2 regions of the Catenovulum sp. SX2 genome follow, and region 2 is predicted to be linked to the other one. Evidence: predicted binding sites of a transcription regulator. Region 2 holds the regulator's gene; the other holds the start of a gene.
What was found. Region 2 encodes FliA, which starts transcription of late flagellar genes. Its sites were predicted from a motif close to CTAAAGNTNNNNNNNNNNNNGCCGATA; they were not measured.
Positions count from the first base shown of each region.

Region 1 (7,953 bases), 720 kb from region 2:
CCCTTTGTATTTTTCACCCATGACAAATAACTGGTCATTAGCCACTTCTAACATAACAGTTACGTCTGGATCTTTGAGTTTAACTTTTGCTGAAGCTACTGTTTGGTTTAAAAAGCCACCGACATATTGCTCTAAATCTTTCGATTTAAAATCGTGACTACCACGGCGTTTTACCCTTACACAAAAACTTTTGTTTTCTATTAAGTGCTGGGCATGCGGCAAAACAATCGCACAGGTATCGTCAAATGAAACAAACGGATATTGCTTCACTTCAGAGAAGTTGGTTACCCCAGGTATACACTGCATACGCTCGATTATAACATCGCGTTTATCGTCGCTACCTCTGACTTCAACACAGTCCCATTGGCGTTGAACCCAAGCCTTTTCATCCACTTTACGCAAAACATTTTTGATATTGCTTTCTAATATTTTGGTAAAACGTTGGCGCACCGAACGACTTTTAATCGAAATTTCTGGGTGCATTTTAACAATAAACTTGATCATGGCTTGTTACTTGTAGCGACTAAAAGGCTGGCGATTATACAGAGTTTGTCCGGCAGATTGAATAACAAAATGCAGCCATTGATTGGCTGCACATGATAGAGACTGTTGTGCGGAGTTAAGGCGAAACTGTAATAGGATCAGATTCTTTCGCTTTGCCTTGCATAATCGCAATTTCAACACGACGGTTACGGCGACGATTCTCCAAAGTATTATTTGGCACGAGCGGACGAGTGTCAGCATGACCAACAACAATTAAACGATTAGGATCAAAACCCGGTGTTCTAACCATCTCATGCGCAACGGCTACTGCACGTTTACTCGATAGTTCCCAATTAGACGCATATAATTCTGAGGTGACGGTTTGGTTATCAGTGTGACCAGAAACGGTAATTTCGCCTGGCACTTGAGTTAATAACTTAGCGACCTGTTGAATAATAGGTTTAAATTGCGACTGTAAAAACGCAGAGCCTGACGGAAACGCGCCGTTTTCACGAATGCGGATAATAATTTGTTGGCCTAAGGATTCTAACTCAATCGCGCCATCAACAATTTGTTGTTCTAACTGTTGGGCTATTTTCTTAACGAGTTCGCTGATTTCTTCGGCACTTGACGTGGATTCAGCAGTAGAAGATTGTTGATTAGCTGTATCCGATGCCGTACCACCACGTTGGTCACCCCTTTGTTTTTGGCGACCACCAGATGAATCTTCATCGCCTGCTTCAAACTCTAAAGTTTGCTGGGTCATTTCAACGGTTTGCTGTTGTATGGTTTCAATTGGCGTTGGATCAGGTCTACCAGGGCGGAACTCCTGCGCTATAACAGAAGTACCTTTAGGAATATCTTTAATTTCAAGTTTATTTTGCACACCAAATGCAAATTTCATAGAACCTGCTATCTGCTTAAATTTAAGCACATCCATCTCTGAGAATGCTAACAGCAATACGAAGAAACACATCAACAACGACATTAAATCCGCAAAGGTGCCCATCCACGCAGGTAAACCTTCGGGAGGGCATTTCTTGCACGGAGGGCAATCATCCGCCATTAGGCTTCCTCCCCGACGGAGCGTTTAGATTCAGCGATGTAGTTTTTAAGTACCCCTTCAATTACCCTAGGGTTTTGCCCGTCTTGAATACCAAGAATGGCATCCAAAATTAATAACTGATTTAATTTTTCTTCTTCGGTTCTAAGTTGAAGTTTAGCTGCAAGCGGTAATGCTATAACGTTAGATAAAAACGCACCGTACAAAGTTGTTAATAACGCAACCGCCATTGCAGGACCTATCGCTTTCGGGTCGTCCATGTTTGATAACATAGCAACCAAACCGATAAGCGTACCTATCATACCCATAGCAGGTGCTACGTCACCTAAAGCCTTGAGTAAACTAACACCAGCTTCATGGCGCTCGGTTGTTAGTTCAATGTCTTTAGAAAGGGTTGCTTTAACCACATCGCCGTCATGGCCGTCTACCAACATATCAACCCCTTTACGCATAAAGGGATTATCAATTTGTGCTTCTTCTAATGCTAAAAAACCACCTTTACGTGCAGCATCAGCCATTTCAACTGATTTTTGGATAAGCTCTTCTGGGGTTTCAATCTTAAACATGAAAGCTTTACCCATAACTTTACCAATGCCAAAAAACTGCCCCATAGTAAAGTTAGACAAAACAACGAATAAAGATCCACAGAAAACGATTAATACAGATGGTACATCGGCAAACATGCCCAAATCGCCACCAAGCATCATCGCCATTACAATAAAGCCAACTGCTCCTACTATCCCAACGACCGTTGCTAGATCCACTATTCGCCTCCCAAACAGGTGATTTATATTTATTTTAACTCAATTATCGACAATACCAGCAAAATATTTAGTTTTTTCATTTGCTTAATATCTAAATAGTGTCACTTTGGTTAAAAATAACTCAAGCAAGCCGTAAAAACACAATTGTTGCTTTGGCATTAGCTTATTTAAGGCTAAAATTAGCGGCTTTAACAAACTAGCAACTTGAGAAACAATATGGCCGCGAAAAAACCAGAAAATATGTCGCTAGAAGAAAGTATTCAAGAATTAGAACAACTCGTCAATGTAATGGACGATGGGCAACAATCTATTGAAGATGCACTAAAACAATATGAACGTGGTGTTGCATTAATTAGAGCAAGCCAACAAAAATTGCAGCAAGCAGAACAAAAAATAAAAATATTGCAGCAAAAAGACGACCATATAGAAATGGTTGAGTGTAAACCTGAAGATTTAGAATAATGAGCCTATTCGACCAGCTGCAACAATTTCAAACTTGGTTTAATGCCGAGATAGACAAGGCATTTGCGCATATAGACCAAAACATAGCGGATAAACTTCACCAAGCGATGCAATACAGTGTTAGCAACGGCGGTAAACGTGTCCGTCCTTTCATAATGCATACTGTGGGTCGAATGCTAGATATTGACGATAAAACTTTGTTACCAGCGTCAATCGCATTAGAGTGCATACATAGTTATTCGCTTGTCCACGATGATTTACCGGCTATGGATGACGATGAGCTTCGCCGCGGCAAACCAACCTGTCATATTCAATTTGATGAAGCTACGGCCATTTTAGCCGGAGATAGCCTGCAAACTTTAGCTTTTGAATTAATCGCTAATGCAGATGTATGCGCTGAAATAAAAGTTAGCTGGATGCAAGAACTGGCGAACCGCTCAGGTTACCACGGTATGTGCGGCGGCCAAGCGTTGGACTTAGCAGGTGAAAACACACAACTAACAGTTGAGCAATTAGAAAATATTCATTTGCTGAAAACCGCTGCCTTATTACGCGCAGCTGTAAATATGGCAACGGCCTGTAAACCAGCTATGGATAAATCTGAAAAGATTAAACTGGACAATTTCGCTAAAAACATTGGTTTAGCTTTTCAAATTCAAGATGACATTTTGGATGTAACTTCTACCACTGAAATGCTTGGAAAACCGCAAGGTTCAGACGAAAAACTTAATAAAAGCACCTACCCAGGTATTTTAGGTTTGGAACAAGCGATACAAAAAGCGGATCAAGTATATCAGAATGCACTAGAGCAAATTGATAATCTTCCCTACAATACACAAACTCTATTTGAATTTGCTCAATTTATAGTACAACGCAAACACTAACGGCACTCATGACTATTAATATTAACAAATACCCTTTACTTAGGCTGATAAACGAACCAGAAGATTTACGCAGCATGCCGGTATCTGAGCTACCAGCAGTTGCTAATGAATTACGCCAATACTTGTTGGCTTGTGTCAGTCAAAGCAGTGGGCACTTTGCTTCAGGATTAGGTGCAGTTGAGTTAACCGTAGCGCTGCACTATGTTTATAACACGCCGTTTGACCAAATTATTTGGGACGTTGGTCATCAAGCTTATCCACACAAAATATTAACCGGTCGCCGTGAGCAAATTCATACTATTCGCCAGTTAAATGGCTTACATCCCTTCCCATGGCGTGAAGAAAGTGAATTCGACACTTTGAGTGTTGGTCATTCATCAACTTCAATTAGCGCCGCTTTGGGTATTGCAATAGCGGCAGAAAAAGAAAAGAAAAACCGCCAAGCTGTTGCCATTATAGGCGATGGCGCTATTACAGCAGGTATGGCATTTGAAGCCTTGAATCATGCAGGCGATTTAAAGAAAAACATGTTAGTTATTTTAAATGATAACGACATGTCTATTTCAGAAAATGTTGGTGCGCTTAATCAGCATTTAGCCAAACTATTATCAGGCTCTGTGTACACATCATTCAGAGAAAGTGGTAAAAAAATATTAAGTGGTTTACCGCCCATTAAAGAGCTGGCAAGCAAAGCTGAAGAACATTTAAAAGGCATGATAGCACCAGGTACTATCTTTGAAGAACTTGGCTTTAATTATATAGGCCCAATTGATGGGCATGATGTACAAGGTTTAGTCGAAACTTTAAAAAACATGCGTAGCCTCAAAGGCCCGCAGTTTTTACATATAGTGACCAAAAAAGGCAAAGGATATCACCCTGCAGAGCAAGACCCTATTGGTTATCACGCTGTACCTAAATTCGATTTAACTAAATCAGAATTACCGAGTAAAAAACCACAATCCCCCACCTACTCTCAAGTATTTGGTCAATGGTTGTGTGATATGGCGAAAAAAGACGACAAACTAATGGCAATCACGCCTGCAATGCGTGAAGGCTCTGGTATGGTTAAGTTTTCGCGTGAATACCCAAAACAGTATTTTGATACAGCTATAGCAGAGCAACATGCTGTGACATTAGCAGCAGGCATGGCTATTCAAGGGCTAAAACCCGTTGTTGCAATATATTCGACCTTTTTACAACGCGGCTATGACCAACTGATCCACGATGTAGCACTACAAAAATTACCTGTGTTATTTGCAGTAGATCGCGCTGGTATCGTTGGTGCAGACGGTCCAACGCATCAAGGTACATTTGATATAAGCTTTTTACGCTTTATCCCTAATTTAATTGTAATGACCCCGAGCGATGAAAATGAATGTCGCCAAATGCTCTACACAGGTCATCAAGCGAATTTACCTGCGGTTGTTCGCTACCCAAGAGGTCAAGGCCCACAAGTTGATATTAACTGTGAAATGAGCCTGCTAGAAATTGGCAAAGCGCATAAGAAACGCACAGGACAAAAAATAGCGATTCTAAACTTCGGTCACTTAGGTCAATTCGCTGAAAAAGCAGCGGAAACACTTAATGCCAGTTATTGGGATATGCGTTTTGTTAAACCAATAGACGAACAGGCAATTATCGAAGCTGCCGAGCAACATGATTTGTTAGTCACGGTAGAAGACAACTGCATTCAAGGTGGTGCAGGCTCTGCCGTATTAGAAGTATTAGCCAAACACAAAATCGCCAAACAAGTTTTACAAATAGGCGTACCTGACGAATTTGTTAAACACGGCAGCCAAGCTGAGATTTATCAATTACTTGAGTTAGACGAGCAAGGTATATTGGCGCAAATCAATCGCTACCAAGCTCAATAATATTTATAGGCAGTTGTAATGGATAAACAAATTGATATTGAAAAAACCTTAGGTTATCAAGTCCATCAACTCGCCTTTAATATGAAAAGCATGCTAAAAAGCGTGTTTAAAAACACCGGATATGACATAACCCCAGAAGCTTACTTTTTATTAAACCTAATACCAGAAACTGGCATTGAACAAGGTGAATTGGTTAAAAAAACCGGTAAAGACAAAGCCGCCATTACCCGCCTACTTGACTGGCTCAGCGGTAAAAACTGGATAATCCGCCGTGTCGTACCAGACAACAAACGCAAAGCCATAATTAAAATATCGCCACAAGGCAAAGAAGTTTTAGTTGCACTAAACAAGGCCCTGAGCAACATCAGCCAACCTATGATGAAAGGCATAAGTAAAAACGAACACATGGTTTTGATGAATGCAATTAAACAACTAGACGATAATTTGCTTAGAATTGTTGAAAAGTTAAATGGGTAGTTTGTCGAAAGTTTAGCTTAAAAACATATCTATTTTATCGATTAGAATAGTTATAGATTCTTACCTTCCACTGCTTACGCACTATTATTAAATTGTTCCGCGCAATATATTTACTACTAAGCTATTAACTTTTAAATTCGAGAAAAATTGGATTGAAAAGGTTAGAAATTGAGACGAACAAAGAAGAGCACAACTTTAAAGCGAAACCAAATTTAAGAAAGTTCTTGGGCAATAACTTAGAGCAAAATCTCTTTTTCAGGGATGAAAAAGCGAAGCTTACATGGATGTACTTGCAGCGTTTTTGCGAAAGTTATGCCCAAGGGCTTTTTATATATAGCACGGACGTTTCAGCGCAATGTTCAATACAGCCGGACCTGCAACGACTTTCAGTTAACAGATACTAGAGAATAAACTAATTTTGAACGACTAAATAATTCGGTTCTCATTTAACATTTGATCACGCTTCATTTTAGCTTTGCGTTTGTCACAAGGATCATCACAATCACAAACTTTATCAATGCCAACCGAACCTAAACCACCACAACTACCAGAAATTGATTTTCTCTGAAAAATGTAACCTACCGCCATAGCAGAAACAATAATCAAAAAAGCAGCAAAAACTAATAAAAAAGTTGTCATTTCAATACCCACTAAAATTGTACAATATACGGCTCAAATGCTTTGGTATATTTAATCTCAAAGCCATCGTTAGATTTTATCACTAAATACACAGCAAGTCCCAAATCAGACGCCAACTGATAACCTTTTTCTGGACCAAGCACATTCAATGCAGTCGCCCAACCATCGGCTAACGTACAATTTTCTGCAACTACAGACACAGAAGCCAATTTATGCGTGATTGGTTTAGCTGTAATTGGGTCAATTGTATGCGAATAACGAATGCCATCTTGCTCAAAATAATTTCGGTAATCACCAGATGTCGCCAATGCATTGTCACCAACATTCAAAACCTGTTGCACACTGCGCTCTATTGACTGAGGTTTTTCAATAGCCACCAACCAAGATTGCCCAGCAGGCTTTTGCCCTTTTAAGCGCATTTCCCCGCCAATTTCGACTAAATAGTCGGTGATCGACAAAGATTCGAGCACTTGTGCAACAACATCTACACCATAACCTTTGGCAATTGCTGACAAATCAACTTTGAGTCTTGGATCAAGTTTAGTTAGCTGATTGCCGTTCAACAATAACTTCTCAATGCCAACATAGTCTGCTATCTGACTAAGTTGCTCGTCCGAAGGTAATTGTGTCGGTTTTTTATCTGGCCCAAAGCCCCACAAATTAACGAGTGGACCAACGGTAACATCCAAAGCACCTTGGCTTAATTTAGCAAGTTTAATTGCCTGTTCAACAACATAAGCAAAACCAGCATCGATTTGCATCGGCTCGGTTGATTGAGTTTTATTAAATTGGCTTATTTGCGAGTCAGGAATATAGGTCGACATTTGCTGATTTAACTGCAGCAAACTCTGATCAATTTTATCTTGAACTAATTTGGAGTCGATAGGCTGTTTAGGATAATAACGCACATTATAAGTAGTCCCCATGGTTCTACCTTGTAAATGTACGCCTAGGTCTTTATTTTGCTCTGTACAAGAAACAAAAAAGGCCAGCCCAAAAAGGGCTAGCCATATTTTTAACATCATCTTCATTAATAATGAATCCGATTAACCACCGAAGTCGTCCAACAAGATGTTTTCGTCTTCAACACCTAAGTCTTTCAACATGCCGATTACTGCGGCATTCATCATTGGTGGACCACACATGTAGAATTCACAATCTTCTGGTGCTTCATGATCTTTCAAATAGTTTTCATAAAGAACGTTGTGAATAAAGCCTGTGTAACCAGTCCAGTTATCTTCTGGTTGTGGATCAGATAACGCAACATGCCATTGGAAGTTGTCGTTTTCATCAGCAAGCATATCGAA
Region 1 covers NZ_CP182493.1:4,029,774-4,037,726, reverse strand. Annotated here, with positions in the region: gene thiI (tRNA uracil 4-sulfurtransferase ThiI) at 1-501, opposite strand, end outside; gene ACMZOO_RS17115 (flagellar motor protein MotB) at 620-1,549, opposite strand; gene pomA (flagellar motor protein PomA) at 1,549-2,310, opposite strand; gene ACMZOO_RS17105 (exodeoxyribonuclease VII small subunit) at 2,527-2,772, shown strand; gene ACMZOO_RS17100 (polyprenyl synthetase family protein) at 2,772-3,656, shown strand; gene dxs (1-deoxy-D-xylulose-5-phosphate synthase) at 3,665-5,530, shown strand; gene ACMZOO_RS17090 (MarR family winged helix-turn-helix transcriptional regulator) at 5,549-6,007, shown strand; gene nqrM ((Na+)-NQR maturation NqrM) at 6,434-6,646, opposite strand; gene ACMZOO_RS17080 (FAD:protein FMN transferase) at 6,658-7,677, opposite strand; gene nqrF (NADH:ubiquinone reductase (Na(+)-transporting) subunit F) at 7,693-7,953, opposite strand, start outside.
Region 1: a site for FliA is predicted at 2,355-2,381, ahead of pomA (flagellar motor protein PomA). Genes of this name have one in related genera too.

Region 2 (7,953 bases):
GCTGGAGCGGGTGCTGAGATGGCGGCTTCATCGGCTGACGCTGGTTCACTGAGTTTGTGTAAAGTGTCCAATAATTGAGGATCTGCTGGCTCTGGACTTTCTCTATTTTGAATTTGCGCAAACATGACGTTGATAGTATCCAACGCTTGTAAAATAACATCCATTAATTCAGGGGTAACTTCACGTTGCCCTTTACGCAAAATATCAAATACATTCTCAGCACCATGACAAGCGTCAACTAGTGCTGTCATCGCTAGGAAGCCTGCGCCACCTTTTACGGTGTGAAATCCTCGGAAGATTGCATTGAGTAAATTAGAATCTTCTGGATTATTCTCAAGCTCCACTAGCTGCTCAGATAACAGTTCCAGAATTTCAGCCGCTTCGACCAAAAAATCCTGCAATATATCTTCATCTACATCAAAGCTCATGGAACCTGTCCCCTAATTAAAAACCTAAACTCGACAAAAGATCATCCACTTCATCTTGATTGGAAACCGCATCCACCCTTTCTTCCGCGTCAATGATTGGCCCTTCTGGACCTTCATTAACCGCTTTGTCTGTTTTTTCAGCTGGTTGTGGTTCACCAAATACGGTAAGTAAATGAATTAAGTTATCTTCTACTTCTTTTACTAGTTCAATTACTCGACGAATGACCTGGCCTGTTAAATCTTGAAAGTCTTGAGCCATTAATACATCGTTTAATCGCGTCTTTAAGCTTTCGGCATCACCTTGCGATTTCTTTAATAAACTGTCCAAATCATGACAAAGTGTTTTAAATTCACTTAGCTCGATTTGGCGATTCATTAGTTTATCCCAAGTCGGAATTATATCTTTAATATTATCGTCTAAGCCCTCTGCAATCGGCAAACAATCCTCCACAGCATCCATAGTTTTATTGGCTGCTTTTTCGGTCATTTCCATTACGTAACTTAAACGGTTTTTAGCATCAGGAATATCTTCTGTCGCTAAGTCGGCAATTCTCACATCTAGTTGAAAATCGCCTATAGAGTTGTGCAACTGTCGCGTCAGCTTGCCTACTTCTTCAAAAAGCTCTACAGACGCAGCTTGCGTAGCGGAGTCAATAATTTGATTGGCAGTGTCGTTGTCACCTTGTTCAAGGCTAGCAACTAACCGTCTAGCATCTTCCAAACTGATTTTAGGAGCATTTGGCAACAATAGAATTCTCCTAAATCACTTAACCTAAACGTTCGAATATCTTATCGAGCTTCTCTTTTAATGTAGCTGCGGTAAATGGTTTAACTATGTATCCATTTACACCAGCTTGAGCTGCTGCAATAATCTGTTCTTTTTTCGCTTCTGCCGTAACCATTAAAACAGGGATATGTTTTAATTTTGCATCTGCACGAATGGCTCTTAACAAGTCGATGCCTTGCATGCCTGGCATATTCCAATCTGTTACAACAAATTCAAAATCACCATTTTGCAACATAGGCAAGGCAGTAGCGCCGTCATCTGCTTCTGACACATTTGTAAAACCTAGGTCTCGCAGTAAGTTCTTAATAATGCGTCGCATAGTTGAGAAATCGTCTACAACTAGCACTTTCATATTCTTGTCCAAAGCTTCCTCCGCTCGCGATTATTATGTAGCAAATCAAATTATATCTGTTGCCAGCTTTTTAATCTGGCTTTTAACCTGTGCATAGCTTGGCTGTGAATCTGACTCACGCGCGATTCACTTACGTCTAACACTGCACCGATTTCTTTTAAGTTTAATTCTTCATCATAGTACAAGGATAAAACTAACGCTTCTCTTTCGGGTAAAGTTTCAATTGCCTTGACTAAGGCGCCTTGGAAAGCGCCATGAGCCATATCTTCAAATGGCTCGTCAGCATTTTTGCTGTCGGGACTACCGATAACGTCTTCGGTAACACCTAAATCTTCGATGCCAATTATCTTGCCACAATTTACATCATTTAAAATATGATGGTACTCATCTAGCGAAATATCAAGTTTTTCAGCTACTTCTGCATCTCTTGCATCACGGCCAGTTTCTTTTTCTACTTCGGCGATTGCTTGAGAAATCATACGGCTGTTTTTGTGTACAGAACGAGGTGCCCAATCACCACGACGGATCTCGTCTAACATTGCACCTCGAATTCGAATACCAGCGAAAGTTTCAAAACTTGCGCCTTTACTACCATCAAAATTTTTCGAAGCTTCAAGCAAACCTATCATGCCAGCTTGAATCAGGTCATCAACCTGAACACTGGCGGGTAAACGCGCCATCATATGATGAGCGATGCGTTTAACTAAACCAGCATGCATTTCCACCAATGCCTGTTTTTGATCTACAGTTTGGTAAGCCGCCACTTTATTCACAACAGACTAAGCTCCTGGTGCAACCAATTGTTCAATGAAAAATTCTAGATGCCCAGTTGCATTATCTGGTATGGGCCAGCGTCCCGCTTTTGCCGCCAAGGTTTTAAAGGCGATAGCGGCAGGTGATTTCGGAAACGCATCTACGATTGTTTTCTGTCGTCTGACCGATTTTCTAATATTTTCGTCAAACGGTATTATCGCAACCAATTCAATGGCTACGTCTAAAAATCTATCAGTAACTTTGGATAGTTTAGCAAATAATTCTTGACCTTCACGCATTGAACGAACCATGTTGGCAACTATTTTGAAACGAAATACGCCAAAATCACGATTCAATACTTTCATTAATGCGTAAGCATCTGTAATTGAGGTGGGTTCATCACATACCACAACCATGACATCTTGTGCTGCACGGGAAAAACTCAGCACCATGTCAGAAATACCTGCTGCGGTATCAACAATTAATACATCAAAATCTTTTTGCAATTCACTAAATGCTCGGATTAAGCCAGCGTGCTCCTGTGGCGTTAGCTCAACCATATTACGTGTACCAGAAGTAGCAGGAACAATTTGAATACCATGCGGACCTGTTAACAATATGTCGTCTAAGCCACATTCTCCCGCTAATAAATGAGATAAATTCTTCTCTACACGCAATCCCAACATTACGTCAACATTGGCTAAACCTAAGTCAGCATCAAAAACGAGTACACGCTTGCCTTGCTGTGCCATTGCAACAGCCATATTCAGCGATACATTGCTTTTACCAACGCCACCTTTGCCGCCTGTGACTGCAATTACTTTTACTCTTTTTTGCTTCATATTTCGAAGGCCATTGGCCTGATCACCTAACTGGTTCATTATCTTCATAAATTCTTATTTATATATAGGCTGTCTTGCGCCATCTGTAAACCAGTATGGATGAGAAAAATCTCTTTCGTCCATTAATCCGGCTGCCTTATCGGTTAAATATTGTGCACTTGCTGCTTTTATATCCTCTGGCACGCGCTGACCATCAGTAAGATACCCGATTGGCAGGGCATTTTGAATGGCAACACTAATAATTTCTCCCAAACTCATGCTTTCATCTAATTTGGTGAAAATACAACCTGATAACGAAATTCGTTTAAATTGTTGCACAGCTTCCATTAAAACGCGGCGCTGTGCTGTAGCCTGTAATACTAAGTAACTTCGAATCTTAACATTAGTTGATTTCATCAGGCTATCTAATTGTTCAGCTAAACGTAAATCACGTTGGCCAACACCTGCGGTGTCAATTAATACTAGTTTACGATTACGTAACTGGTGAAGTGTATCAGCCAATTCTTCTGAGTGTGATACAACCTTACACGGACAGCCAATAATTTTCGCATAAGTTTGTAATTGTTCATGTGCACCAATGCGATATGTGTCGGTTGTTACTAAAGCAACTGAGTCTGCACCATGTTTTTTCGCGAAATGCGCAGCTAGCTTAGCCACTGTGGTTGTTTTACCCACGCCGGTTGGCCCTAACAATGCCACTACGCCACCACGACGCATTATGTCATTGTTGGTTACATTAATTTGATTTGTTAATAAGTCTAACGCATGTTCCCAAGCTTCATTTTGATCTATGTCACTTGGTAAAAAGCTGGCTATTTGATCTGCAACGTCACTTGAGATACCCATTTTAACCATACGGTCAACAATATAAGCGCGAATCGGTTCACTGCGCGCCATTTCTTGCCACATCAAGCCAGAAACTTGATGTTGTAATAAACTTCTAAGTTCGGCCATCTCAGCTTTAATCGATGTTAGCTCTTCATTATTTGATTCTGGTTGAGCTTGTGCTTGTACAGGTTTTGCGTGAGTTTGAGGTTGTGAAGCTTGCAACAATGGCGAATTGCGCCAATCATCTTCCATTTCGTCTTGGTCAACTGAAGCAGCTAGTGAACGCATCATACGTTGTTTGTTGGCACGTAAGTTTTTTTGCATGTCACTTTCTTGACGATTGTTGTGTACACGACTGGATGCCTGTGCAGGTTGGCTTTGACGTTGTAATAAAGACTGTAAGCTATCAGACATTTTAATTTCTTCAGCTTCTTCGCGAACAGGTGCAGTTGGAGCCGCCGCTACTGGCTGTGAAGCTTGTTGTGCCGGTTCTGCATCAATTGCTGCAACTATCTCGATACCTTCTGGTACTTTGGTATTTGACATAATGACAGCATCAGGCCCTAAAGTCGCTTTAACTTGATTTAATGCCGAACGAATATCTTTTGCTACAAACCTTTTAATTTTCATCAATCCTCCTCAGCCACGCTGCATTTCTATGCACGGACAAAGCAATGCTCAGACAAATATTTGACGTTACTGCCCTATCGAGTGAACGATACGAATTTGTTTATCATCCGGTATCTCTTGATACGACAGCACATGTAATCCGGGTACAGTGTGTTTGGTAAACCTAGCCAGCACATTTCTAAGTATGCCGGAGGTTAACAACACTGATGGTTCACCATTCATCTCTTGTTGTTGAGATGATTCTTGCAAGGCATTTTGTATGCGCTCTGCAAGCCCTGGCTCTATACCACCACCTTCTGCTCCACCTGCTTGCATAGATTGATGCAATATTTGCTCCAACTCTGGCGCCAAAGTTATGACAGGCAGTTCATCTAAGCCATTGGATATTTCTTGAACAATTAATTTTCGCAGCGAAATTCGTATCGCAGCCGTTAGTACATCGGGGTCTTGGCTCTTAGGTGCATACTCAACTAAGGTTTGAACTATGGTACGCATGTCACGAATTGCCACACCTTCAAACAATAAATTTTGCATAACTTTTACGACACACGACAAACTTAAGATGTCAGGCACTAAACCTTCAACCAACTTAGGATAAGATTTCGCCAACATATCCATTAAGTTTTGCGCTTCTTCATGGCCAATTAATTGCCATGCGTTATTGGTTAGCAACTGACTTAAGTGAGTCGCAACGACGGTCGAAGCATCTACGACTGTATAACCTAGGGTTTGAGCTTGTTCGCGTTGGTCAGGGTTAATCCACACAGCTTCTAGCCCAAATGCAGGATCTGTTGTTTTAACCCCTTTAAGATTACCAAATACTTGTCCTGGATTAATCGCCATTTCTTTGTCGTGATAAATTTCAGCTTGGCCTATCACTACACCCATTAAAGAAATTCGATAAACATTTGGTGATAAATCTAAGTTGTCGCGAATGTGCACTGCAGGCACCAAAAAGCCCATTTCTTGCGACATTTTTTTCCTAACACCCTTAATTCGTGAAAGCAGTTCACCACCTTGTGATTTATCCACTAGAGGAATGAGTCTATAGCCAACTTCTAGACCAATTACATCCATAGGTTGAACATCATCCCAGCTGATTTCTTGAGGCTCTGCCGCAGGTGCCGCATTTCCTGGAAGCGCTTTGTTGCCAGCATTGGCTGAACCAGCTTTATTACCATCGCGCCCTTTGATTAATGCACCTGATTTTGATTTTGGTGCTTCACTACCTTGTTTATTCAGCCAATATGCCGCACCCGCAACAACAGCAGCCAAACCAAGGAATGCAATATGTGGCATACCCGGCACTATGCCCATAACAAATAAAATAGCGGCGGCTATATATAAAGCTTTGGAGTTACCCAACTGATCAGTTAATTGGTCGCCCAAATCAACCGAAGTATTTTGACGCGTAACTATGATTGCTGTGCCAACCGACATTAAAAGTGATGGAATTTGTGCAACCAAACCATCACCTATAGTTAATAAGGTATAAATTTCGATTGCATCAGAAAAGTTAAGATCGTGCTGAACCATGCCAATAATCAAACCACCGGCAATATTGATTAACATGATCAACAAACCAGCTATCGCATCACCTTTTACGAATTTACTCGCACCGTCCATAGAACCATAAAAATCTGCTTCGTCAGTAATTTCTTTACGGCGTACAACCGCTTCTTCTTGGCTAATAAAACCTGCGTTTAAGTCGGCATCTATCGCCATTTGTTTACCTGGCATACTGTCTAAGGTAAAACGAGCACTTACTTCAGAAATACGACCTGCACCCGCAGTCACAACTTTAAAGTTAATAATCATTAAAATGGCAAAAACAACTAAACCAACTGCGTAGTTGCCACCTATCACCACCTCACCAAAAGAGGCGATAACTTGTCCGGCTGCATCACCACCATTGTGGCCTTCAAGCAAAACGATACGGGTAGACGCAATGTTTAACGCCAAACGCAAAACTGTTGCAATTAAGATAACGGTCGGGAAAGCGCCAAATTCCAGTGGTTTTAACGTGTAAATAACCACCAGCAATATCACCATAGACAAAGCGATATTAAACGAAAACAAAATATCTAATAGGATGGCCGGCAAAGGTAAAACAACCATAGCAAGTATGGCCAAAACAACAAATGCGACACCAAATCCTGTCATTTGTTGGAAACTGTCTTTACTCAAATTAAATTTTTGCAAAGTTTGCGTTAACTGCATACGTCAATAATCCAGCACCCTCATATAAGTGAGGCTAGCTTTGCAAAAATAAGGCCAGGCTGCTTAAACCGCTTGAAGAATATCGTATAACAGTGTGGGATCAGTTTGAGTTGGTTGCTGCTCGTCTGCGGCTTGCTGTAATGCAAACAAACGATTGCGTGCATGTAACGATAAATTATCAATTACATGCTGGTCGACTTTAGCTTTATCATTAAATTGTGATAACGCGGGGGGATTTAAACAAGCAACAAGTTTGTTCATTGCTAGTCCTGCAAAATTTAGCGCATAACTTTGATCAAGCGCTGATTCAAAAGCGGCATCGTCTGCCGCCACTTTATATTGATGAACAACACCCAGTTGTTGTTTTAAATAAGCTTCGTCAGATTCAAAAGCTTGTTGTTGCTGTTTAGCAATTTTAAATTGGGCGTTTTCACAAACATTTTCATCCAGCATAGCTAACAACAAAGCAAAATCACCGCGGTGATTTTGTTCCAAAGCGCGATTAAGCGAATTTGAAATATGTCCTTCGTTGATAATTTGCATTTTTGCTGAGTAATTAATCAATATGAGTAAAAGTTACTCTTTACATCGGCCTTTGAAAAAAAAACTTAAGTTTTTTTATAAAAAAGCTTTACAGCACAATTTAATTTGATAGTATGCGCGGCGTCTTCCGGAGGGGTTCCCGAGTGGCCAAAGGGATCAGACTGTAAATCTGACGGCTCTGCCTTCGCTGGTTCGAATCCAGCCCCCTCCACCACTTTTCTTCAGTATATTCCAAAATTAAATTCTTTAAATTTAAAAGCCACTTGCAACAGTCAAAATTAAAGTAAATACTCAATTTATCTTTAGAAAATCATATCGCCTATTATGCAACCAGGAACCTTGTACAAGGACAAACGCTTTTTAATTGTTGATGATCAGCGCCCGTTTCAAGTTATGTTAAAAGGCATACTGATTAATTTGGGTGTTAAAGACATTCAAATGGTCACTAATGGTGAAGCAGCTATATCAGCGGCTAAGAGCCACGAATTTGACTTTATCTTGGTTGATTATAATTTAGGTGGCCATCGCAAAAATGGTCGGCAAATAGTTGAAGAGATCCGCACAAAAAAG
Region 2 covers NZ_CP182493.1:3,314,014-3,321,966, reverse strand. Annotated here, with positions in the region: gene ACMZOO_RS13820 (chemotaxis protein CheA) at 1-428, opposite strand, end outside; gene ACMZOO_RS13815 (protein phosphatase CheZ) at 445-1,176, opposite strand; gene cheY (chemotaxis response regulator CheY) at 1,196-1,579, opposite strand; gene ACMZOO_RS13805 (RNA polymerase sigma factor FliA) at 1,618-2,340, opposite strand; gene ACMZOO_RS13800 (MinD/ParA family protein) at 2,347-3,201, opposite strand; gene flhF (flagellar biosynthesis protein FlhF) at 3,217-4,620, opposite strand; gene flhA (flagellar biosynthesis protein FlhA) at 4,687-6,840, opposite strand; gene ACMZOO_RS13785 (VC2046/SO_2500 family protein) at 6,904-7,383, opposite strand; tRNA gene ACMZOO_RS13780 (tRNA-Tyr) at 7,513-7,597, shown strand; gene ACMZOO_RS13775 (response regulator) at 7,708-7,953, shown strand, end outside.